DNA from 4 places in the Paenibacillus sp. FSL H8-0048 genome. Region 2 is predicted to be linked to each of the others. Evidence: riboswitches for the same ligand, from Rfam matches in the RefSeq annotation. Region 2 holds a riboswitch; each other region holds the start of a gene.

Region 1 (5,600 bases), 3.2 Mb from region 2:
AGAATCGCTGCTCTATGGACAACATAAGCTCTGCTTCTATATGGGTATTACTATACGTGCATGATTTCTGGCGTTGCCTTCTCCTTAGAACGTTCTGTTCCAGAATGGCGGCCCCGGCGCAGCAGCAGTCCAAGGACCGCACCGCCAAGCGCGACAAACATCATAATGTGGAACGTGTCCGCGAAGCCCTGCGATAATACGGTTTGCTTAGCCAGCAGCAACGCTTGCTGTGAAGCGCCTGCGGAACTTTTCCCGGCAGCCGCCGCCGCTTCCTGCATCTCTATGCCACGCGCCGTTGTTCTTGCGGTCAGAATGGTAACCAGCGTCGAAACGGCCAGCGAAGTAATTACCTGCTGCATCGAGTTCGTCAGCGAGGTTACCCGGTTCACCAGGTGGCTAGGCGCCTTGTTGAGCAGATGCGTGTTCATCGGCATCATCATCATCCCCATGCCCGCCCCGCACATGATCAGCGGAAGGATCAGGTCCCGGCTCTGCGTGGTAAGGTCTACATGCGAATACTGGAATAACGCCCCGGAGACCAGACTAAGGCCGCAGACCACGAGCCAGCGCACACCGATCCGGTCGAACAGTATCCCGGCAATCGGCATCATCAGCCCGGAAGCGATCGCTTGCGGCAGCAGCGTCAGACCGGTATCAAATGCACCGAAGCCGCGGGCCTGTTGCAGAAATTGCGGGAGCAGGAATAACGCGCCGTATAAGCCGAACTGGGCGATCCACTGCACGATGATTCCTGTCGTGAAATCTACGGACTTCAGAATCCGCAGCTCCAGCAGCGGTGTCTTGGAGCGCAGCTCTGCGATGACAAAAGCGATCAGCGCCACAGCGCCCAGCAGCAGCCCGATCAGCGTTTTCTCGGAGGTCCAGCTCTGGGCGCCCTGGCTAACCCCGTAGGTTAACGAAGCAAAGGCCAGCGGACCCAGAACCATACCGAACTTATCCATGCCGGGCACGCTGTTCTTCGCCGCATTCGGCAGCTTGCGCAGTCCAATCAGCACCGCAATGATGCCAATTGGAATATTAATGAGAAAGATCCAGCGCCAGGAATGGTATTCAACCAGCCAGCCCGACAATACCGGACCAATAGCCGGTGCGAACAGAACGGGAATGCCCATAATGCCCATGACTACGCCAACCTTACTTTTGGGAGCAAGTCTGTACACATAGGCCATCCCGACAGGGAGCACACAGCCGCCGCCAAGTCCCTGAATGACCCGGAACACAATCAGCCATTCGGCGCTGCTTGGTGTAGCGCACAGAATCGAGCCTATCGTGAACACAATGACCGCCGTCAGGAAGACTTTCTTGGCTCCGAACCGGTCAGACAGCCAGCCTGACAACGGGATAACGGAAGCCTGAGCCAGCATATAACCCGTAACTACCCACTGCAGTGTATGCAGATCCGTCTTGAAATCCACTACCAGCCTGGACAAGGCTACATTCATTGCCGTACTGTCCAGCACAACCATAAATACGCCTGCAATAATGGCCAGCAGCGGAACCAGAATGCTGGACAGCCGGAAATCGGCTTCCTGCTTCAAGGTCTGATCCATGTCTCTTCTCCTCCTAAAGCTGTCCGCGTTCTACATTGACCTGCGGGCAGATTGTTCTATATAATGAGTGAACGGACAACTGTCCGTAATTGCAATTCATAGTCTACGGACAATTGTCCGTTGTGTCAATTCTTTTATTTGTTTTTCTGTAAATCACTGATTCATTTCTGAAAGGGGTCCTCATGAACAAGCCAGACACCGATGCTGCACTGCTTCCTCCGTCAGCTCCGCAAGCCATAGAATCCTCCCCTCCGGAGTCCGCCGATCCTTATGTACAGCGGATTCTTGAAGCTGCCCGCCAGTTATTCACCGAGAGCGGACTTGAGGCGGTCAGCATGTACAGCATTGCCAAGCGGGCAGGTATAGGGCAAGGCTCCCTGTACCGCCGTTTCACGGACAAGGGTGAGATCTGTTCTGCCCTGCTGAAGGGCAGCGCAGATCAATTCCTGTCCAGTCTGGAGCAGCAGGTCGCTGCCAGTGCCGGTGAAGCTCCGGCGCTAGCTCAGCTGCAGAGCAGCATTGAGCAGATTGCCGATTTCATTGAGCAATATGCCGAGCTGCTGAATATGATCAAAGCCGAGTTCACCGGCAAGAAGCAGCTGACCCAGTTTGAGCATCCTTTTTTCCAGCGGCTGGGGGTGATGATGACAGAGCTGCTGCAGCGTGCTGCGGCGGGCGGTGAGATTATTGACATTGATCCGGCCTTTGCGGCTACGGCCTTAATCTCTGTCCTCAGTCCCGATCTGTACCTGTATGAGCAGAAGCGGCACCACTCCTCCAAGCTGGACATCTCCAGGGGCATCGTCGCTTTGTTCGTGACCGGACTGGCAAAACGCTGACCGCCTGCTCTTTACAAGAGGGGAATTTGTGGTATATTAAGTAGCAATTACGAATTCAATAGCAGCATTATTCACTAGGGGAGTCGGCCGACTGAGACGGAGCTTAAGCTCCGGACCCTTTGAACCTGATCTGGATCATACCAGCGGAGGGAAGTGGAGCAGAATGTATCAGTGGTTCCCGTCACAGGGCCGCAGCTGACTGTACCTTCCGCCCCATTCATTGCCTCCGGGAATGAATGGGGCTTTTTGGTGTTCAGCGCAGTAAATATTTCAATCCGAGGAGGCTTCATACATAGTCTTATGATCAACATTAGCAATCTGTCCTATGCCTTCGGGACCGGTTCATCCCGGACCCCCGTCTTCTCAGGGCTATCCATGAATGTGCAGCGCGGCGAATTCATATCTGTCGTAGGCGGAAGCGGATGCGGCAAAAGCACCTTGTTCAAAATCATCGCCGGTCTGCTGGAGCCCGGCAGCGGCAGGATTATGCTGAACGGAGCCGAGTCCGCTGCAGCAGCGAAGAGACTGGGCAGTGTCGCCTACATGCCGCAGCAGGATCTCCTCCTACCCTGGCGGACCGTAATGGACAATTGTCTGCTGCCCTGGGAGCTCAAGCGCAGCCGTCCCAAAGCAGCCGCTATGGCCGAGATCCGCACCCTGCTGCAGCGCTTCGGCCTTGACGGGACCGAAGGAGCTTATCCGCAGGAGTTGTCCGGCGGAATGCGCCAACGTGTGGCTGTCCTCCGCACCGTGGCGGCCGGGAATGACCTGCTGCTGCTGGATGAGCCGTTCGGGGCGCTTGATGCCATTACGAAGCGCTCGCTGCAGCGCTGGCTGCTGGAGTTATGGGCGGAGCTGGACAAGACAGTGCTGTTCATCACCCATGATCTGGAGGAGGCGCTCCTGCTTAGTGACAGAATCTATCTAATGACTGGCCGGGAGGGCAGCGGTATGCAGGAATTCTCAACCGCCCTCCCCCGTCCGCGCCATCACAGTCTGAACTATGAACCGCAGTTCGCCGCCCTGCGCCAGGAATTGGAGCTGAAGCTATATGAGAACCGCCGCCCCTAGAAGATTGCTCCAGCATTACGCTCCAGCAGTCCTTCTCGCTCTGCTGACGCTTGCGGTCTGGGAGACTGTAGCCTGCCTGGGGCTGGCTCCTCCCTTCATCCTTCCGGCTCCGTCCGCCATCTGCAAGGCCTTACTGGAGGAACGCCGCTTGTTATTCGGGGTGCATCTGCCTGCTACACTGCTGGAGGTACTCACAGGCTTCGCATTGTCGGTGATTTGCGGCAGCCTGCTGGGAATCGCCATGCACCTGTTCAGTCCGCTGGCCAAGGCGCTGTATCCGCTGCTGATTATCAGCCAGACGGTTCCGCTGATCGCCCTCTCGCCCCTGTTCATCATGTGGTTCGGCTACACCTTATGGAGCAAGGTCGCCGTTGTCTTCCTGACCGCTTTCTTTCCGGTGGTCATTGGCACCTATGATGGCTTGTCCAAGAATACAGACGCCTACCGGGAGCTGCTGCTGACGTACGGCGCGAACCGCTGGCAGATTCTAAGGAAGGTGGGCGTTCCGCTGGCTTTGCCCTCTTTTTTCTCCGGTCTAAAGCTGTCGGCAGTGTACTGTGTGATTGGCGCAACGATCGGGGAATGGCTTGGGGGCAGCGAAGGGCTGGGCTATTTCAGCCGCAGAATGGCCGGGAATCTCCAGACCGCCAAGATGTTCGCTGCTGTTGTCTTGTTATCTATACTCGGTATCCTGCTGTTTCTGGCAGTCGCCGCGCTGGAGAAGTTTATTCTGAAGAAAAGAGGACGTTATTCATGACTACTATCCGCTATACCCGTTATCTGTACCATGCAATCTCAAGGCCAGCCATGCTGCTGTCCGTTCTGCTGCTCTGTATGCTGCCTGTCCTGGCAGGCTGCGCCAATACGAATAGTCCGGCGGCCTCCGGCTCTCCGGCTGTTACTACCGCCACCTCTGGGGCAGGGGCTGAGGCTAAAGATGGAGCCCATAAACTTACGATTATGCTAGACTGGTACCCCAATGCTGTTCACTCTTTTTTGTACGCGGCAGAGGCTGAAGGTTATTTCGCTGCGGAAGGTCTGGAAGTTGAGATTCAGATGCCGGCCGATACCAATGATGCACTGAAGCTGGTGGCGGCGGGAAAGGTGGATCTGGCACTCAGCTATCAGCCGCAGGTATTGATGGCACGTGGCGAGCAGATTCCGGTCAAGTCGATCGCTGCGCTGGTGCGCCACCCGATGAATCATCTCATGGTAGCCGCAGACAGCGGCATTACCCGCCCGGGAGAGCTGTCAGGCAGACAAGCCGGATATTCCTCCGTTCCGTTATATGAAGCGATGCTGAATACGATGGTCAAGAGCGACGGCGGAGACCCTTCCTCCCTCAAGCTGGTGGATGTCGGCTTTGAGCTGATTCCTGCTCTCTCTACCGGGCGGGTAGATGGAATTATGGGCGGGTTCATCAATCATGAGCAGCTGATTCTGGAGCAGGAAGGCCATCCGGTCCGCTCCTTCAATCCCGTGGATTACGGGGTCCCGGATTATTATGAGCTGGTGCTGGTCGCCAGTGAGCAGGGACTGCAGGATTCACAGGGCTTTTATCAGAAATTCGTGGATGCTATCAGAAAAGGCCAGCAGTATGTAGCGGATCACCCGGATGAAGCGCTGAAGCTGCTGCTCTCCCATCAGGAGGACACCGCGCCGCTGGATGAAAAGATTGAGAAGCGCAGTCTGGAGATCCTGCTGCCGCTGATGGATGCCGGTTCCCAGCCCTTCGGCTACCAGGACAGCGCCTCATGGGAGAAGGTGAACCAGTGGCTGAGCGAGAACGGCCTGCTGGCTGGAGAAGTGGATGTTAAGAATGCTTTTATTAATTTTTAATTACATCTTTAGGAGGAATTCATATGTCTTATCTGTCCAAAGTACGCCAGGCGAACCCGCTGGTGCATAATATCACGAATATCGTAGTTGCTAACTTCACTGCGAACGGGCTGCTGGCTCTGGGAGCTTCGCCATTCATGGCCGATGCCATTGAAGAAGTAGCGGATGTCGCCGCCATGTCCGGGGCGGTTGTGCTGAACATCGGCACACTGAATGAAGCCGCCATTGCTTCCATGATCGAAGCCGGGAAGGCTGCTAACCGCCACCATGTGCCGCTCGT
Region 2 (5,600 bases):
TCCCGCGTCTTTTTTTGTGAATGAGATGTGAGCAGGCCCTAAGGCTGCATTATTCCAAGCTTTTTCCTCCCGTCAGCACTCTCTTGAGATTGAGAATCTCGTTGCCACATGTGGTATACTGTGTGAAGAAGACAGCCGAGACCATAAATGGAAACGATCAGGTAAGGTGTAAGGCTAGGGAAGCTGACAAAAGGGAGGTGCCTTGCTTCCATGATTGAGAGAACTTCAGAGAATGTCGCGGAGAACAGTAATGTCATTCCGGTCACTCTGGATGCCAATTTTTTCTTTGAAAGAGCCGTTCGGTCGCTGGACCGCTTTCAATATGATAAGGCATTAAGAAATTTTCGCAAAGCTGTTGAATATGAGCCGGACAATCCGGTGAATCATTGCAATATGGCGGGTATATTATCTGAGATGGGCAATTATACCGCATCTAACGAGATTCTTATCCATGTTCTGGAGAAGATCGACCCCGCTATGACGGAATGCCATTTCTACATGGCTAATAACTTCGCTAATATGGAAAGCTTTGAAGAGGCGGAGCGTTCGCTGGTCACTTACTTGGAAGAGGATGCTAACGGCGAGTTCATGACCGAATCCGAAGAACTGATGGAGCTGCTGCAATATGAGCTGAACCGGCCTGCTCCGCTGGTGCGTATCCGCAGCCGTGAGGGAGTCGTAGAGCATGACCGGGCGCGCAGTCTGCTGGAGGAGGGCAAGTTTCCTCAGGCTGTAGAGCTGCTGGAGGAGATCACTGCGGGCACCCCGGATTTTTTGGCTGCGCACAATAATTTGGCACTCGCCCATTTCTATATGGGCCGGTTCGCCAAGGCGAAGGAATGTCTCAACGAGGTATTGAAGCAGGACCCCGGCAATCTGCATGCTCTGTGCAATATGGCCATCTTCCTGCAGTATGCAGGGGACAAGGAGCAGCTTGAGACGCTGCTGGGGACGCTTGAAGCAACGGTGCCGTTCCATCAGGAGCATGTATTCAAAATGGCTACAACTATGGGTATCCTGGGCCGGCATACCGCTGCTTACAGCCATTTCCGCCGTCTGCTGAAGGACGAGGAGGTCGCCGCAGACGCCGGCCTGTATCATTACTGCGCGGCAGCGGCATGCAATAGCGGAAGACATGATGAGGCGCTGCGCTGCTGGAGACAGGCAGCCAAGCTGGACCCTGCTTCCGCTGTCCCGGCGTTCTTCCTGTCCCAGCTCCAGCAGGCCCGGGCAGAAGGACACCCTATGCCTTCTGTCAGCTATAATTATCAGCTGCCCTTCCAGGAGCAGCTGAAGCAGTGGAAGGGGAATACGGGCAGGTTCACTGAAGAAGTGCGGAATAATCCGCTGCTGCGGGCCTCGTTCTTCTGGGCACTGCGCTACGGCGATTCCGCTACGAAGCTTCAGGTGACCGAGGCGCTCCGCTGGATTGAGGACGAAGAGATGTCCGAGGTGCTGCGCGGGGTTCTGGAGCAGGAGCCGCTGCAGGAGGACCGACTGCAGGAGGCGGCGTTATTCAGCCTTCAGCGGCTGATCGGGGAGAACCTGAATGAAGCCGGCGGTTCGCCCGGCGAAGAGCAGGAGCCTGCGGCTGCTCCCGGACCCAAGGGGATACTGCCCGGAACCGGCGGCTTCTCGCCGTCCACTACCCGTATTTGAAGCTACTTTTGTTCTAAGACACACACCTACTTGTAAGGAGGCCAATGTAATGTACAAAACGATTGTAATCGGAACAGGCCCGGCAGGGCTGACTGCCGCGATTTATCTGGCGCGTGCGAATCTGAGCCCGCTGGTAATTGAAGGCTTGCAGCCTGGGGGACAACTGACAACGACGACAGAAGTGGAGAACTTTCCAGGCTTCCCTGAAGGGATTCTGGGTCCTGACCTGATGGACAATATGCGCAAGCAGGCGGAACGCTTTGGCGCTGAATTCAAGAACGGCTGGGTGGAGTCGGTGGACTTCTCACAGCGCCCGTTCAAGGTAACCGTGGACGGGATGGGTGTACTGGAAGCAGAGTCCGTTATTATTTCAACCGGGGCTTCTGCAAGATATCTGGGCATCCCGGGCGAGCAGGAGAATGTGGGACGCGGGGTCAGCACCTGTGCGACCTGTGACGGCTTCTTTTTCCGTAATAAAAAGATTGTCGTCGTCGGCGGCGGAGACTCCGCCATGGAGGAAGCCAGCTTCCTGACCCGCTTTGCGTCCAGCGTAACGCTGGTTCACCGCCGTCCTGAGCTGCGTGCCTCGAAGATCATGCAGGACAGGGCCCGTGACAACAGCAAGGTAGCCTGGGCCTTGAACCGCACACCTGTTGAGGTAACAGTAGGAGAGACCGGAGTGAAGGGCCTTACAGTGCTTAATAATGAGACAGGTCAGACAGAGCTGGTAGAGGCAGACGGTGTGTTCGTAGCCATTGGACACACGCCGAACACAGCCTTCTTGGGCGGGCAGATCAATACGGATGCTAACGGCTATATCGTGGTGAACCCGGGTACCACCGAGACCAATATCCCTGGTGTATTCGCCTGCGGTGATGTGCAGGATACCCGTTACCGTCAAGCGATATCGGCAGCGGGAACCGGCTGTATGGCCGCCATGGATGCCGAGAAGTTCCTGGAAGGCACGATGGTGCACGACTGGAGCGAATCGCTGGACAAATAACGGGTTTACAAGAATTACCCGCACAGGTAAAATGTATTTAATTAGATAAGATACCCACTAGGGGAGCCTGAATAGGCTGAGACGGGAAAATTGAATTTCCGGACCCTTGAACCTGATCTGGATTATACCAGCGTAGGAAAGTGGAGTCGGACCTTTTTTGAATACAGTCTTATTTGGCTGTTCCTTTAATAAAGCCGCTCCAGGTGGAGCGGCTTTTTGATTTGTAAGAATCTATAGATTCTTCAGCTCAATCTGCTGCGTAACCTCTTATCTGATGATTGTACAGAACGAAGAGGAGGAGATTGAAATGACAGGAACGGGTAAGAACGAAGAGGTGGATCTGTCCGGATTCCCCGCAAGCCGTAAAGTGTATGTGGAGGGCTCACGCCCGGATATCCGGGTTCCGATGCGGGAGATCAGCCTTAGCAGAACCGAAGGCGTTGCCGGGGAAGAGGAGAATGCTCCGCTGCGTGTCTATGACACAAGCGGTATTTACACGGATGCCGCAGAGGAGACAGATATTAGGAGGGGGCTGCCGCCGCACCGTTCAAGCTGGATCGCGGAGCGCGGTGATTCGGAGGAATACACCGGAAGGGCGGTCCGGCCGGAGGATAATGGAATCCGCAGAGACGGGACTGCCGCTGAAGCTTGTCCAGGACTGAGCAGGAATCCCCGGCGGGCCTATACAGGCTGTAATGTGACCCAGCTGCATTATGCAAGGCAAGGGATCATCACGCCGGAAATGGAGTATATTGCGATCCGGGAGAATATCCGGCCGGAGTTCGTAAGGGATGAAGTGGCTGCGGGCCGTGCTATTATTCCGGCCAATATCAATCACCCGGAGAGTGAGCCGATGATTATCGGCCGTAGCTTCCTGGTGAAGATCAATGCGAACATCGGAAATTCTGCGGTCACTTCTTCTATAGAAGAGGAAGTGGAGAAGATGCGCTGGGCAACCCGCTGGGGGGCTGACACCATTATGGATCTCTCCACCGGCTCCAAGATCCATACTACCCGGGAGTGGATTATCCGCAATTCTCCTGTGCCGGTCGGTACAGTGCCCTTATACCAGGCGCTGGAGAAGGTGAACGGCATAGCCGAGAACTTAACCTGGGAGCTCTACCGTGACACCCTGATTGAACAGGCGGAGCAGGGGGTGGATTACTTCACTATTCATGCAGGGGTGCTGCGGCGCTATATTCCGCTTACTGCCCGGAGAATGACCGGCATCGTATCCCGGGGCGGTTCGATTATGGCCGCCTGGTGCCTGGCCCATCAGCAGGAGAACTTTCTGTACACACACTTCGAAGATATATGTGAGATTATGAAGACGTATGATGTGGCCTTCTCTCTGGGGGATGGCCTGCGTCCCGGCTCTATCGCCGATGCCAATGACGAAGCTCAGTTCGCCGAGCTGGAGACGCTGGGAGAGCTGACGCTGCTAGCCTGGAAGCACGATGTTCAGGTCATGGTCGAAGGTCCGGGGCATGTGCCGCTGCACAAGATTAAGGAGAATATGGACAAGCAGCTTGAGATTTGCCGGGAAGCTCCTTTCTATACGCTTGGGCCGCTGACTACGGATATTGCACCCGGCTATGATCACATCACATCGGCCATCGGAGCAGCGATGATCGGGGGGCTCGGAACGGCGATGCTGTGCTATGTCACTCCTAAGGAGCATTTAGGCCTGCCTGACAAGAATGATGTGCGCGAAGGAGTCATTACCTATAAAATTGCTGCACATGCCGCAGACCTCGCCAAGGGGCATCCGGGAGCGCAGGACCGGGACAATGCCCTGTCCAAGGCGCGGTTCGAGTTCCGCTGGCGCGACCAGTTCCATCTCTCCCTCGACCCGGAAAGGGCGCTCGCGTATCATGATGAGACCCTTCCTTCGGAGGGGGCCAAGCAAGCGCATTTCTGCTCGATGTGCGGCCCTAAATTCTGCAGCATGCGGATTTCGCATGATATCCGTAATTTCCATAGGGTGGAGCAAATTACTGTAACTTAGCTGCTAATACAGCGGAATCATAACATTCTTAGGCTATCCCCCAAGCTGAGTGGCTTGCGGGGATAGTCTTTTTGTAGTTAGTGATTACAATCACAATCCACCCCTGTACCCTATGCTAAGCTGAAGTTGAGAAGAATTCTCATTAGTGAGGTGTGCAAAAGGATGAGCATAGCGTTGAAGCTGGATGAATCGGTCTTTGAGCTGGTAACCAGGCACCCGGAAATTGTTGAGATCATGGTGGAGCTGGGTTTTCGTGATATTGCGAAGCCTGGAATGCTGCAGACTGCAGGACGATTCATGACCCTGTCCAAAGGAATGAAATTAAAGAAAATAGAGCTGGAAACCGTTCGGCTGGCCTTTCAGCGGCATGGTTTCGAGATTATAGAATAGAAGGGGAGATTACGATGAGCGAACTGATTAATAACCGCGAGGTCGATATTCCGGAACAGACGCGCCGCCAGGCTATGCTGAGAGAGATCATCAAGGAGCTGCATGCAGGCAAAAGCGTGGAGGAGGTTAAGGCGCGTTTTGAAGAGGCGGTAGGCGATGTTACGGTGGAGGAAATCTCCGCCATGGAGCACTCCCTGATGACCGAGGAAGGCATTCCGGTAGAGGAAGTACAGCGCCTCTGCTCCGTGCATACGGCCATTTTCAAAGGCTCAATTGAACAGATTCACCGTTCTTCTAAGCCTGAGGAGCAGCCCGGTCATCCCGTGCATACGTTCAAGCTGGAGAACCGCGAGATCGAGCGTCTGGTCAACTTCCGGCTGGAGCTGCATGCGGATAAGTTCAAGAAAAACGCCAGCGATGAGATTATTTTCAAGCTGCTGGAGGACCTGAGTCTGCTGCTCGATCTCGACAAGCATTACAGCCGCAAGGAGAATCTCCTGTTCCCTTACCTGGAGAAGTACGGCATTTACGGTCCTACGA
Region 3 (5,600 bases), 340 kb from region 2:
TTTTATACAACAGATGTCCCCAAAATCCGCAGCAAATCCGATTCTGTTGTACTCTGTACAGCAGAAATCTGCGAAAGTGGTGTTTTTGGGCAAATAAACAAAAATCTGCTGTACGAAATACAGCAGAAGTGAATTTTGACTGGAATATTGCAGATTCTATTGCAGTAAATACAATCAGGCAGAGTTATGCTGCTACAGACAAGGCAGTGCCGAGTCACGAAGGCTGTTGTTATGTATAGCAGGGCGCGCCACGCCACCTTTCCTGCTAAGTCACCAGCGCAGCAACCCCTCTTAACTCTGGCTCTTCGCCTGCTCCTCGCGCATCCACTGGGAGAGCTGGCGCCGCATCCGGAGGAACTCCGGCGAATCGGCGATCTCTTCGCGGCGCGGACGCGGGAAGGGGACCTCCACGGTGTGGAGGACGGAGCCGGGACGCCCCGAGAAGACGTAGATGCGGGTGGAGAGCAGCAGCGCTTCTTCGATGTTGTGGGTGATGAACAGCACGGAGCGGCGGTTCTCCTCCCACAGCTCCAGCAGCCAGCGCTGCATCTGCTCGCGGGTCAGCGCATCGAGCGCGCTGAACGGCTCATCGAGCAGCATCAGCTCCTGCGGCGCGAGCATGGCCCGCAGGAAGGCGGCCCGCTGCTGCATGCCGCCGGACAGCATGTGCGGGTAGGCCCGCTCGAAGCCGCCGAGGCCGATCTTCGCCAGCCAGTGGCGTGCCGCCTCGCGGGCCTCCCGCTTGGGGGCGCCCTGCAGCTCGCCGCCAAGCAGAACGTTGTCGAGCGTGCTGCGCCACGGGAACAGCGCGGGCTGCTGCGGCATATAGCTGATCTTGCCGCGCTGCCCGGTCACCGGGATGCCGTCCATGCTCACGGTTCCGGTATCCGGCAGCGTAAGGCCGCCGATGATATGGAACAGCGTGCTTTTACCGCAGCCGGACGGGCCGACAATGGAGACGAATTCCTGCGGCTCCACGGTCAGGGATACCTGATCCAGCACCTGCGTCTCCCGGCGGCGGTGCGTGAATGACTTGGAGATGCCGCTGACTTCAAGCGCAGGCGGCACACTCTGAGTACGCAGGCGTCCATCTACGTTCGCCTTCTCCAGTTCAATCCTCGTAAGCTCAGACACTTCGTCCAGCCTCCTTCAGTTTTATTTTGGTTGGTCCGTTTTGGATGATCTTCCCGTGCTTCTTAAGCATCCTTGCGCGGCTTCCAGCGCACCAGCCATCTCTCCAGCAGGGCAATGAGCGCGAATAACACGAGACTTAGCAGCACGATGATGGCGATGGCCACGAACATCCGGTCCGCACGGTAAGAGGACTTCTGCAGCAGCATATAATAGCCGATCCCTCTGTCGGCGCCGATCCATTCGGCCACCACTGCGCCCATCACCGCATAGGTGGCGGAGATTTTGAGCCCGGAGAACAGGGAGGGCAGGGAGCCGGGAAGCTCCAGCCGGGTGAAGATCTGCCACTTGCCCGCACCGGCCATTTTCATATAATTCAGCATCACCCGGTCGCTTTGGGCCAGCCCGCCCATGGCTGCAACAGCTACGGGGAAGAAGCAGACGAGAGTGATCAGGATAATTTTGGGCAGCAGACCGAAGCCGAACCAGATAATCAGCAGCGGGGCAAGCGCAATGGAGGGCACATTCTGGCTGAGGATCAGCAGCGGATAGATCGCCCGCTTGACCCAGGGCAGCAGGTGCAGCAGCAAGGCGGTGAGCAGGCCGATGCCTGTGCCGACCGGGAAGCCGATCAGGGTCAGCCGCAGCGTGGCGGCGGTGTGCTCCCAGATCCCTGAGGCGTTGTTCTTCGACTCACGCGCGATATCCGCGGGGCTGGGCAGCTGGTAAGCCGGGATGTGAAACAGCATGACCGAGAGCTGCCATATCCCGACAAAAAAGAGGACCGCCACAAAGGGCGGCCACACTAGCTTCCAGGTGCTTCTCACGGCCGGTATTTCTCGGTCAGCTTGTCCATGCTGATGCCGCCCGGGTTATGGGCGACCTTGATCTGTGAGATGACACTCGGACTGCCGGAGGCGATCAGCGCCTCATGCATGTCACGCACAATATCCAGCAGCTCGGACAGCTCGCCTTCCATCGTGGTCTCCAGCGGATTCACCTGATGCTTCACGCCTGACTTCTGAATGACCTCAATGGCCTTGTCCACATAAGGGATAGAATCCTCGTTGTTCGGTGTCTTGGGAATGACCTGAATGCTGAGCAATGTATTAGCCATGATGAATCCTTCCTCTCCAAGTTAAGTATAAGATTCCCGCCATGCGGGTTCATTATGATTCCGGCAAAAATTCATTCGTAAACGTACTCTCCGCATCCAGCGGCTTATCCAGCAGCTTCAGGCCGTACATCCAGTCGGCGTAATTCTTCCAGATCTCAAGCTTCTGCTCCCCCCAGCGCGGGGCGTCGTCTTTGTATTTCGGGCTAAGCCATTTCTGGCTGGCCAGCACCAGCTTGGGATCAAGGTCTGGTACAGCGTCCGACAGGACCGTCGCAGCTTCTTCCGGGTTATCGATAGCGTACTGATAGCCCTTCGACGTAGCCTTCAGGAAGGCCTTCACCACTTCAGGATGCTCGGCGATCTCCTTCTCGCTGGTCGTCAGCACCGGGGTGTAGTAATCCAGCTGCGGAGCGTAATCCTTCAGATACAGCATATCCAGCGGCTCCCCGCGCAGCTCGGCCTCCACACCGGTCCAGGCATAGAAGATCCAGGCGAAGTCAATATCCCGCTTCACGGCTGTGAAAAAGTCCGCTTCGCCGATATTCACCAGCTTCACCTTGGAGACATCCCCGCCTTCGGGGTCCATGATCGCTTTCATGGCAGCCTGCTCCGCAGGGGAGCCCCAGCCTCCGTACGTTTTGCCTTCGAAATCCTTCGGCGTCTTAATATTGCGGTCCTTCGGAGCCGCGAACCCGGAGGTATTATGCTGAATGATAGCAGCAATCGACACCAGCGGCACATCCTGCAGACGGGCCAGAGTCAGGGCTTCCTGGGCGCTGATGCCGAACTGGGCTTCGCCGGAAGTGACCATCGTATCGGACCCGGCAGCGCCGGGCTGTACAATCTGTACGTCGAGACCTTCCTCTGCGTAATAACCCAGCTCCTTGGCAGCATACAGGCCTGTATGATTGGTGTTTGGCGTCCAGTCCAGGGCAATCTTAACCTGGGTTAGCGCCTTAGGTGCATCCGTGGGTGCGGCTGCGGCTGCATCAGGTGCAGCTGTGCTGTTTCCTGCAGCAGGTGCGCTGGCCCCCGCATTGCCGCTGTTGTTTCCGCCGCCACATCCTGCTACGGTAAGCAGCAGCATGGAGCTGAGCAGGAGTAGTGCTGTTTTTTTGACTCCCATTTCTCTTTCTCTCTCCTTCCAGCAACCCCTGGTCTTCAGAGCTTACAGAAACCGTATTCCTGTACATCCTTAGAATCAAAAAAGCGTCCCGAAGATCGGGACGCCAGTGACTTGCGTGAGGGGACTTCAGCTTCAGTACCGCTTAGGGGCACTGTGCCGAATGAAGATTCCTACGCTGGCATTATCCAGATCAGGTATAAGGGTCAGTATCTTGTGGGATACAATCTCAGCCGGCCAATTCCAGCACCCCTGGTTCTATAAAGTTCACGGGTATTGCTATGTTCTTACGGTGTATTATAGACGGCAGTCCCGCCGTTGTCCACCCTCATATCTTAATCCCTCGTATAATGCCGCTTCTTGCGGCGGCTGCGGATGCCGTTCCAGATCTCTCTTACCGTTAGGCCGATACTGACGGTGATCCCCGAGAAGGTCAGGAACAGAGCCAGATACTCGAACGCGGAGTACTCCAGCATTTTGCTCCAGTCAATCTGTCCCTTCAGATCCTCGATCACCTGATTCATCCCGTAAATCCCGCTGATGACCGTGAACACGGTGAGCACCATCAGGAGCGTATCCCGCCGTTTGGCCTGGAATTTGTCCTGATACTGGAACAGGTCATTCAGCGTCATTTTCACCTCATCGAACAGGGCATCATTGCCATACACCTTACGCAGCTGAAAAAAAATCTCACGTCCCTGCGACTGCGAAATCAGCTCCAGGAAGTAGAATTTGGCCGAGAATTTGTTGATCAGGAAGATCAGATTCTCAATCTCGTCGTTATCGTGGTTGATGCGCAGCCGGGAGTGGAGGTTGGCGAGCTTCAGCAGCACGATTTTGTGGAAAATACTCAGCAGCATTCCGTAATAATACTCGCCGTACATCTGGCTGATCAAGCCTGCGGCAATCTCCGGCCTCGCCCGGCTCACGCAGCAGAAGGTCTGCTCATTGGTCATGTAGTAGGTGTCCGGCCCCCAGCGGCTATAGCAGTGCTCCCGGGTGTACTGCTTGATATAGTCCGGATCACTCGCACTCATATAGGGGCTGCCGTCGATGTTCAGACCGTCCACCTGGGAGGCCCGGTAGAGCAGCTCGACACTGATCTCTTCCTCGTCCTCCGGGAGATTAACGCCGTAGAAGGCCTGCACCAGCATCCGTTCATCGACGAAGAAGGGCAGGGTCTCGAAATAATTGCCGTTCGTCTCCGCAGGATCGAGATACGGCTCAAGCCCGGCTGCCAGATGCCTGAACACGAAATCCTCCACCCGGGCAAAAGACTTCTGATGACAATGAATGAAAGTATGCTCATCCTGAACACTTACATCCTCCAGATTGCGGAAGCGGTCGGCGAATTCCAGCACCATGCTGAAGGGGAGATTCTCCTCCTCAATAGCGACTCTTACCGTCAGGAAGCCCAGCTCGAACGGGCAGAGGAACACATCGGTCGACAGCACGCGGAAGGGAACCGTCTGGAAGGGCATTTGCAGCCCGCACAGCAGATCGTTAGCCCGGGAAAAGCGGCGGAAGGAATCCCTGTCCTTCTCACGCGGAAACAGGACATGGGCGGCAAACGGAAGATAGCTGCGCTCCATTTTCTCATGGGATACACAGTGATTCTCCCCGTAATAGGCATGTTCCAGTTCCTTGTTCTCCAGAAAAAAACGCGTAAATCCATCCTCCTGAAGGCTCTCAATCAGCTCTTGATCGACTTCCGCCTTAATTGAAAAGGGGAAAATGAATTGCAGTAAGGCGGTATGCAAAGTGGGCTCAGAATGCAGTTCAGCCATGTGTGGGTTCCATCCTTATTCACAGAATATGGACCTTGTAGTTTACATTTACCCTATTCTCCAAGCGGTCACGCTCAGCACGAATAACAGCGCGGCACAAGCGGCCAAAAGTCCCGAGGTCTGGGCGATCTGCAGATGATCCATGGACCAGCCGGTCCAGATTAGTTTTTTCAAGGATAAGACTCCTTATTAATCAATTTATGAACAGATGGCGGGATTCAGAATGAACGGGAAGGGTACACTATATTAGGCACAGGTTAATCATAAATCCAAACCGTGGACGTGAATATAAACTTAATATTCACATGAATTTGAAGGGAGCTGTGACGTCAATGGACAACAAAGAGCTGGAGAAAACAATCATACAGGTGCTGGACGACAACAGGTTCGGTTCCTTCGGCACGATTGAGGCCGGTAACAAGCCTAAAGTGCGTTATATGGC
Region 4 (5,600 bases), 2.3 Mb from region 2:
GTAGACGCGTTTGGGGCCTTTTACATGCAGCGTACGATAAGTCTCCTGGTGGTAGACCTCCTGATAGAGCGTCAGACCGTCCACGCCGGCTTCTCTGAGCTCAGCATATTCGGCTGTCGAGAGCGGATTCACCTCAATGCTGACGGAGGAGAAGTATCCGCGCAGCACATCCACGCAGTCTCTCACATAACCAGCCGGACTGTCCCTCCGGGATTCTCCGGTCAGTATCAGAATGTGGCGCAGGCCCGTGGCTGCGATGGTCTCTGCTTCCCGGGCGACCTGTTCCAGCGTCAGTTTTTTGCGCGGAAAATCATAAATAGAACTGAAGCTGCAATACGTGCAGTGATTCACGCAAAAATCAGCCAGATACATAGGTGTGAACAACTGCATCACATGGCCGAAATGCGTACGCGTTAAACGGTGCGCCTTCTGTGCCATCTCCTCCAGATAAGGCTCCGCTGCCGGTGACAGCAGGGCCATCAGCCCCTCTTCATCGACTTGCTCTGCACGAAGCGCGCGCTTCACATCCTCTGCCGTATACCGGCTCCATAGCGTCCCGTAAGGAAGCTGCTCCAGCCGGGTCATCGTCTCATAAAAGCTCATAACCGTTCCTCTCCTCCCTATTCCATCTGTCAGGCCAAGAACCCGGTCAACGGTGAAGAGGCTGCCGCCGTCTCTTCTACAGGCCCCAGTCCGGCAAGATAAGCCTTGCGCCCTGCGGATACCGCAGCGCGGAAGGCTTCTGCCATCAGCAGCGGATCTGAAGCGGTGGCAATCGCTGTATTGAGCAGGACCGCAGCAGCGCCCATCTCCATCGCCTCAGCCGCCTCGGACGGTCTGCCGATTCCGGCATCCACGATCACCGGCAGATCCGTCTCGGAGATCAGAATCCGGATCAGCTCCTTGGTCTGCAGCCCGCGGTTGGACCCGATCGGTGCCCCTAGCGGCATCACAGCCGCAGCCCCCGCTGCCTTCAGCCGCAGGGCAGCGGACAGATCAGGACTCATGTACGGAAGCACCACGAAGCCCTCTGCTGCAAGGACCTCGGTCGCCCGGATCGTCTCCATGTTATCCGGCAGCAAATATTTCTGGTCGTTGATGACCTCAATCTTCACCCAGTTGCCCAGCCCCGCCGATCTCGCCAGCCGGGCAATCCGTACCGCCTCTTCTGCGGTGCGCGCACCTGAGGTATTAGGCAGCAAGGTCATATGGGAAGGAATATGGCTGACAATATTGTCACTGCTCTCCGGGTCTACCCGGCGCAGGGCAACGGTAATAACCTGTGAGCCTGATCGCGTAATGACCTCGGGAATGAGGGTGTTACGGCTGTATTTTCCGGTGCCAATGAATAGTCTACTGGTTAGAGTCACGCCGCCAATCATCAATGGATCTTGCATCTTAACGCCTCCTGGGATAAGTCTTTGTGTTTAGCCTCCGCCTACAAAATGAACCAGCTCCACCCGGTCCCCCTCGCTAAGCAGTGTCTCTCCATAAACCTCTCTGCCGGCAAGTTCACCGTTCAGCTCGACAATTACCAGCTTACCGGCCCACTCGGGCCGGGCCAGCAGATCCTCCAGTGTCCGGCAGCTCTCTTCGAGCCTGTGCCTCTTCCCGTTAACGGTCACGATCATGTCTGTTCACCTCCTGCCGCGCCTTTTACTTGATCCATCTCATGGGTTACAAGACTGCTCTGCCACCCTGTGAACCGCTGCCCTGTAGGCCAAGGCCGCTGCCACCGGATCTGGGGCTCCGCAGATCCCCGACATGACCGCAATGCCAGCCGCCCCCCCAGCCAGCACCGCTCCGGCATTGCCCGGGGTAATCCCGCCGAGCGCAATCAGCGGTATGCGGCTCCAGCGGACAGCCTCGGCCAGCTGCGCAAGTCCCCGTGCCTGCTGTCCGGGCTTGCAGGCCGTAGGGAACACATGCCCGTAGAGGCAGAAGTCTGCTCCCTGCCTTCCAGCCTCCGCCGCCTCTTCCCGCGAGTGGACCGATCTGCCGATCCGCAGGCCGGGTGCAAGGCCGCGCACTGCGGCTGGCGGAAGGCTATGCCAGGCTAACTGTGCACCGCCTGCCCCGGCGGCCAGGGCAACATCGATCCGGTCATTAATGACCAGCTTCGAAGACGGAACCCCGGACTGAAGCATCTGCTGTGCCGCCGCCAGCAATTCGCGGGCGGACATGGCTTTTTCGCGGAGATGGATATAATCCACCATAGAATGTACCGCAACGGCCCATTCCGCCAGCGCTTCAGGCTGTAGCCGCCCGTCCGAGACCGCATGAATCTCATACAACACTCTTTCCCCTCCCGTCTGTTCCAGCTCATTCTAAACCGCGCGCCAACACAAAAAAGACCACTCCCATAAGGAAGCAGTCTGGAATATAAGCAGGAATACCGGGATGAGCCGTGTACCCCGCTGCAATATTCGTTCTCCACTTCCCTACGCTGGTATAAACCAGATCAGGTTCAAAGGGTCCGGACAACTACGCCCGTCTCAGCCTTGCGGCACCCCTAGTGATCGTTCATATGCGGTTGTTTCGTCTTGCTTGTTGTATATTAGCATATAATTCCTGTTAGAGCTATTCTTTCGTAGATTTTACTTCAATTACAAAAACCACAGATGAACTCCCTTCTGAAAATTTACCATCCTCGGTTGTCCAGAATGCTGATATGCCGTAGTAATAAACGCCTTGTTCTTTTGGAGCATTAAAAGAGCCGTTCTTCAATGGAATTTGCACTTCTTTATCATCGACAAATTGCTGAACGTTTACCTCATCGGGTGCCGGTTTATAAGTAAAAGCAACATCGATCTTCCCCCCAGAGGCTATAACAGTGGGAGTAACCCCCTGTACCATGGATTGTCCTCCTGTATAATCCGCACATCCTAAATTCCCCCAGCAATAGCTGCCTTGGGTAACTGGAATTTGGGTTTTACCGGAAGTAACAAGGGGTAGCGGCGGCGATTCCTGTGTAATTCTAATCCCAATGCTTTTTGCATATCCTTCCAACCTTGTATTTGCCACAAGTCTCCCTGCAAAAGGAGTCAAATAAATGAACACTACCAGAAAAACAAAAATCCCCGCTGCCGATAGAATGAATCCTTTTTTTCTAAGCATCCCAATCCCCTTTTCATATCCAATTATCTAAATAGACGGAAATATATTGTAATAGTTACAAGCGCAGAAAAAAAGCCTGCCGGCAAGCGGTTAGGCTTTTTACAATAGAAGTTATATGTTGCACACAAATCTGCATCCCGCACCCATCAGCCGTTGACAACCTCGCCGCCGTTCACATGCATCACCTGTCCGCTCACATAGGAGGAATCGTCCGAGGCCAGGTATACATACGCCGGTGCCAGCTCTTCAGGCTGTCCCGGGCGCTTCATCGGCTGGGTGCCGCCGAACTCACTGACCTTCTTCGCGTCAAAGGTTGACGGAATCAGCGGGGTCCAGATCGGTCCGGGCGCTACCGCGTTCACGCGGATGCCCTTATCGGCCAGATTCATCGACAGCGAACGGGTGAAGCTGAGAATCGCTCCCTTGGTGGACGAATAGTCCAGCAGCTGCGGGCTGCCGCGATACGCCGTGATGGAAGTGGTGTTAATGATCGTAGCGCCTTTTTTAAGATGAGGCATGGCTGCCTTGGTCAGATAGAACATGGAGAAAATATTCGTCCGGAACGTGCGCTCCAGCTGCTCCGCTGTGATGTCCTCAATATGGTCCTGCGGATGCTGTTCCGCCGCATTGTTGATTAGGATGTCAAGCTTGCCGAGTCCTTCAACCGTTTGACGAATCAAGCTCTGACAGAAGCATTCGTCCCCGATGTCCCCGGCGATCAGAATACACTTTCTGCCCTCCTGCTCCACCTGGCGCTTGGTCTCTTCCGCATCCTCATGCTCGTTCAAGTAGGAGATCACCACATCCGCGCCCTCCTTGGCAAAATGAACGGCAACCGCACGCCCGATCCCGCTGTCGCCTCCGGTAATAAGCGCGACCTTGCCCAGCAGCTTGCCTGCGGCCTTGTACGCCGGGGTCTCAAACTCCGGGAGCGGGTTCATCTCACTCTCAATTCCGGGGCGCTGATCCTGTACCTGCGGGGGCAGGGTTTTGACAGGTTGTTTGTTAGTGTCTGGCATAATCCATTCTCCTTTCGCTGTCCACAGTAATGTTGATTGATCATGTTAGCATGGCTTAAGGTCTGGTGTTTATGCATCAGGCAGTGTGCCTGCTTGGCTGTACGTTATGTTACTTACCACACTTGGCAGCCGCCCAAACAGCTAATCTTCATTCACCGGCACCTCTAGCGGGACGTTAGTACAGTATGCAACGAACGTTTCCAAAGAGAATATTATCTATATCCGCTAAGGGGAAAGCCCTATACTTGGTGAGGAACGACAACTACCTTAACGGAGGGGACGCTTCTATCATGGGAAATGAGCGCTTCTTGCTGGTGAACGGAACGGTAATCGATGGAACCGGACGGCCGTCGCTGCATCATACAAGCATCGGGATTGTTAATGGCCGCTTCGGCACCATAACACAGCATAGTGACATCTGTAGGATCGAAATCATACTAACAGGAGGTTTTGCAAAATGAACGCAAGAATTTCACTCTCTCCGGTCACCCCGGACGATATCGATTTCATCACAACGCTTGAAACCAACGCCTCACTCTGGCCCTTCGAGGATATGATTCCAACCGACAAGGAGGCAGTCCGGAAGACCGTGGCGGAACGAATCCATAGCGACTGGTACAAACAATTCGTGATCCGGCTCGCCTCCCCGGAGGCACCCCCTGCAGGTGAAGTGCATTTGCACTGGTATGTAAAAGAGCGCGAGAGCTGGGAGCTGGGCTACAGCCTTTTCCCTGAATACCGGGGGCAAGGCTACTGCACCGAAGCGGCTCAGCTGGCCTTGAAGCTTGCTTTTAAAGAATGGAGGGCCCACAGAGTCGTGGCTATGTGCAATGAATACAATACCTCATCCATCAAGGTACTGGACAGGTTAGGCATGGTCCGCGAGGGCGTATTCCGGGAAGAAATACACTGGAACAACCAGTGGGTCAACCAATACTTCTATGCAATACTGGACCGGGAGTACCTGGGGCATAACGGGATATAGAACCAGACTGGGGAGAGATGCTGAGACCTTATGCTACACTTAAGGAGCATCATCATGCTAAATATATTCGGTTTGTCGCATACATTCTTCTATGCTCCGCATGACGCCCTTTAGAAGAGCAACTTTTCATTCAGGATTCTATTCATCTTCTTTCACAATTACATCCAGAACTCTGCCTGTTCCCGTAACCTTCATTGACGTATTCAGAATAGCCTGAGTAACCGTTGTGCCTTCATCCAGCTCCATCTTAAGTCCTGATGCAGAGGCAGCGGTCTTGACCGTGCGTATGGAGCCTTTTTGCAGGTGGAGGTTGGGTCCATCGGCTTCAACGTTCACGTCTCCGAAATTGCCCTTAAGCATCACTGCGAGCCCGGCTGCAGGGCCGGATGGCAGATCAATATCTGTGAACCCGGCACCTGTACCCTGATCCTCCTCCAGAATCACATTAGATTGTACCGACACCGCCTTCACCCATGTTG

What was found. A riboswitch is a leader RNA that binds a small molecule or an ion and turns the genes downstream of it on or off. The one in region 2 is predicted to bind thiamine pyrophosphate.
Region 1: another riboswitch for thiamine pyrophosphate. It lies ahead of NSU18_RS05565 (ABC transporter ATP-binding protein); the one in region 2 lies ahead of thiC (phosphomethylpyrimidine synthase ThiC).
Region 3: another riboswitch for thiamine pyrophosphate. It lies ahead of NSU18_RS17465 (ABC transporter substrate-binding protein); the one in region 2 lies ahead of thiC (phosphomethylpyrimidine synthase ThiC).
Region 4: another riboswitch for thiamine pyrophosphate. It lies ahead of NSU18_RS09570 (thiamine phosphate synthase); the one in region 2 lies ahead of thiC (phosphomethylpyrimidine synthase ThiC).

Annotation. Positions count from the first base shown of each region.
Region 1 covers NZ_JBBODF010000001.1:1,266,851-1,272,450, forward strand. Annotated here, with positions in the region: gene NSU18_RS05555 (DHA2 family efflux MFS transporter permease subunit) at 51-1,571, opposite strand; gene NSU18_RS05560 (TetR/AcrR family transcriptional regulator) at 1,754-2,410, shown strand; TPP riboswitch at 2,477-2,579, shown strand; gene NSU18_RS05565 (ABC transporter ATP-binding protein) at 2,711-3,481, shown strand; gene NSU18_RS05570 (ABC transporter permease) at 3,462-4,238, shown strand; gene NSU18_RS05575 (ABC transporter substrate-binding protein) at 4,235-5,320, shown strand; gene thiM (hydroxyethylthiazole kinase) at 5,344-5,600, shown strand, end outside.
Region 2 covers NZ_JBBODF010000001.1:4,456,844-4,462,443, reverse strand. Annotated here, with positions in the region: gene NSU18_RS18895 (tetratricopeptide repeat protein) at 211-1,659, shown strand; gene trxB (thioredoxin-disulfide reductase) at 1,709-2,662, shown strand; TPP riboswitch at 2,712-2,818, shown strand; gene thiC (phosphomethylpyrimidine synthase ThiC) at 2,970-4,670, shown strand; gene NSU18_RS18880 (DUF1858 domain-containing protein) at 4,833-5,060, shown strand; gene NSU18_RS18875 (DUF438 domain-containing protein) at 5,075-5,600, shown strand, end outside.
Region 3 covers NZ_JBBODF010000001.1:4,121,441-4,127,040, reverse strand. Annotated here, with positions in the region: gene NSU18_RS17480 (ABC transporter ATP-binding protein) at 292-1,116, opposite strand; gene NSU18_RS17475 (ABC transporter permease) at 1,197-1,958, opposite strand; gene NSU18_RS17470 (thiamine-binding protein) at 1,955-2,248, opposite strand; gene NSU18_RS17465 (ABC transporter substrate-binding protein) at 2,301-3,374, opposite strand; TPP riboswitch at 3,525-3,635, opposite strand; gene NSU18_RS17460 (hypothetical protein) at 3,707-5,158, opposite strand; gene NSU18_RS17455 (hypothetical protein) at 5,207-5,332, opposite strand; gene NSU18_RS17450 (pyridoxamine 5'-phosphate oxidase family protein) at 5,491-5,600, shown strand, end outside.
Region 4 covers NZ_JBBODF010000001.1:2,202,110-2,207,709, forward strand. Annotated here, with positions in the region: gene thiH (2-iminoacetate synthase ThiH) at 1-603, opposite strand, end outside; gene NSU18_RS09560 (thiazole synthase) at 633-1,397, opposite strand; gene thiS (sulfur carrier protein ThiS) at 1,428-1,631, opposite strand; gene NSU18_RS09570 (thiamine phosphate synthase) at 1,671-2,297, opposite strand; TPP riboswitch at 2,422-2,524, opposite strand; gene NSU18_RS09575 (hypothetical protein) at 2,581-3,117, opposite strand; gene NSU18_RS09580 (SDR family oxidoreductase) at 3,264-4,136, opposite strand; gene NSU18_RS09585 (hypothetical protein) at 4,427-4,597, shown strand; gene NSU18_RS09590 (GNAT family N-acetyltransferase) at 4,594-5,121, shown strand; gene NSU18_RS09595 (S-layer homology domain-containing protein) at 5,260-5,600, opposite strand, start outside.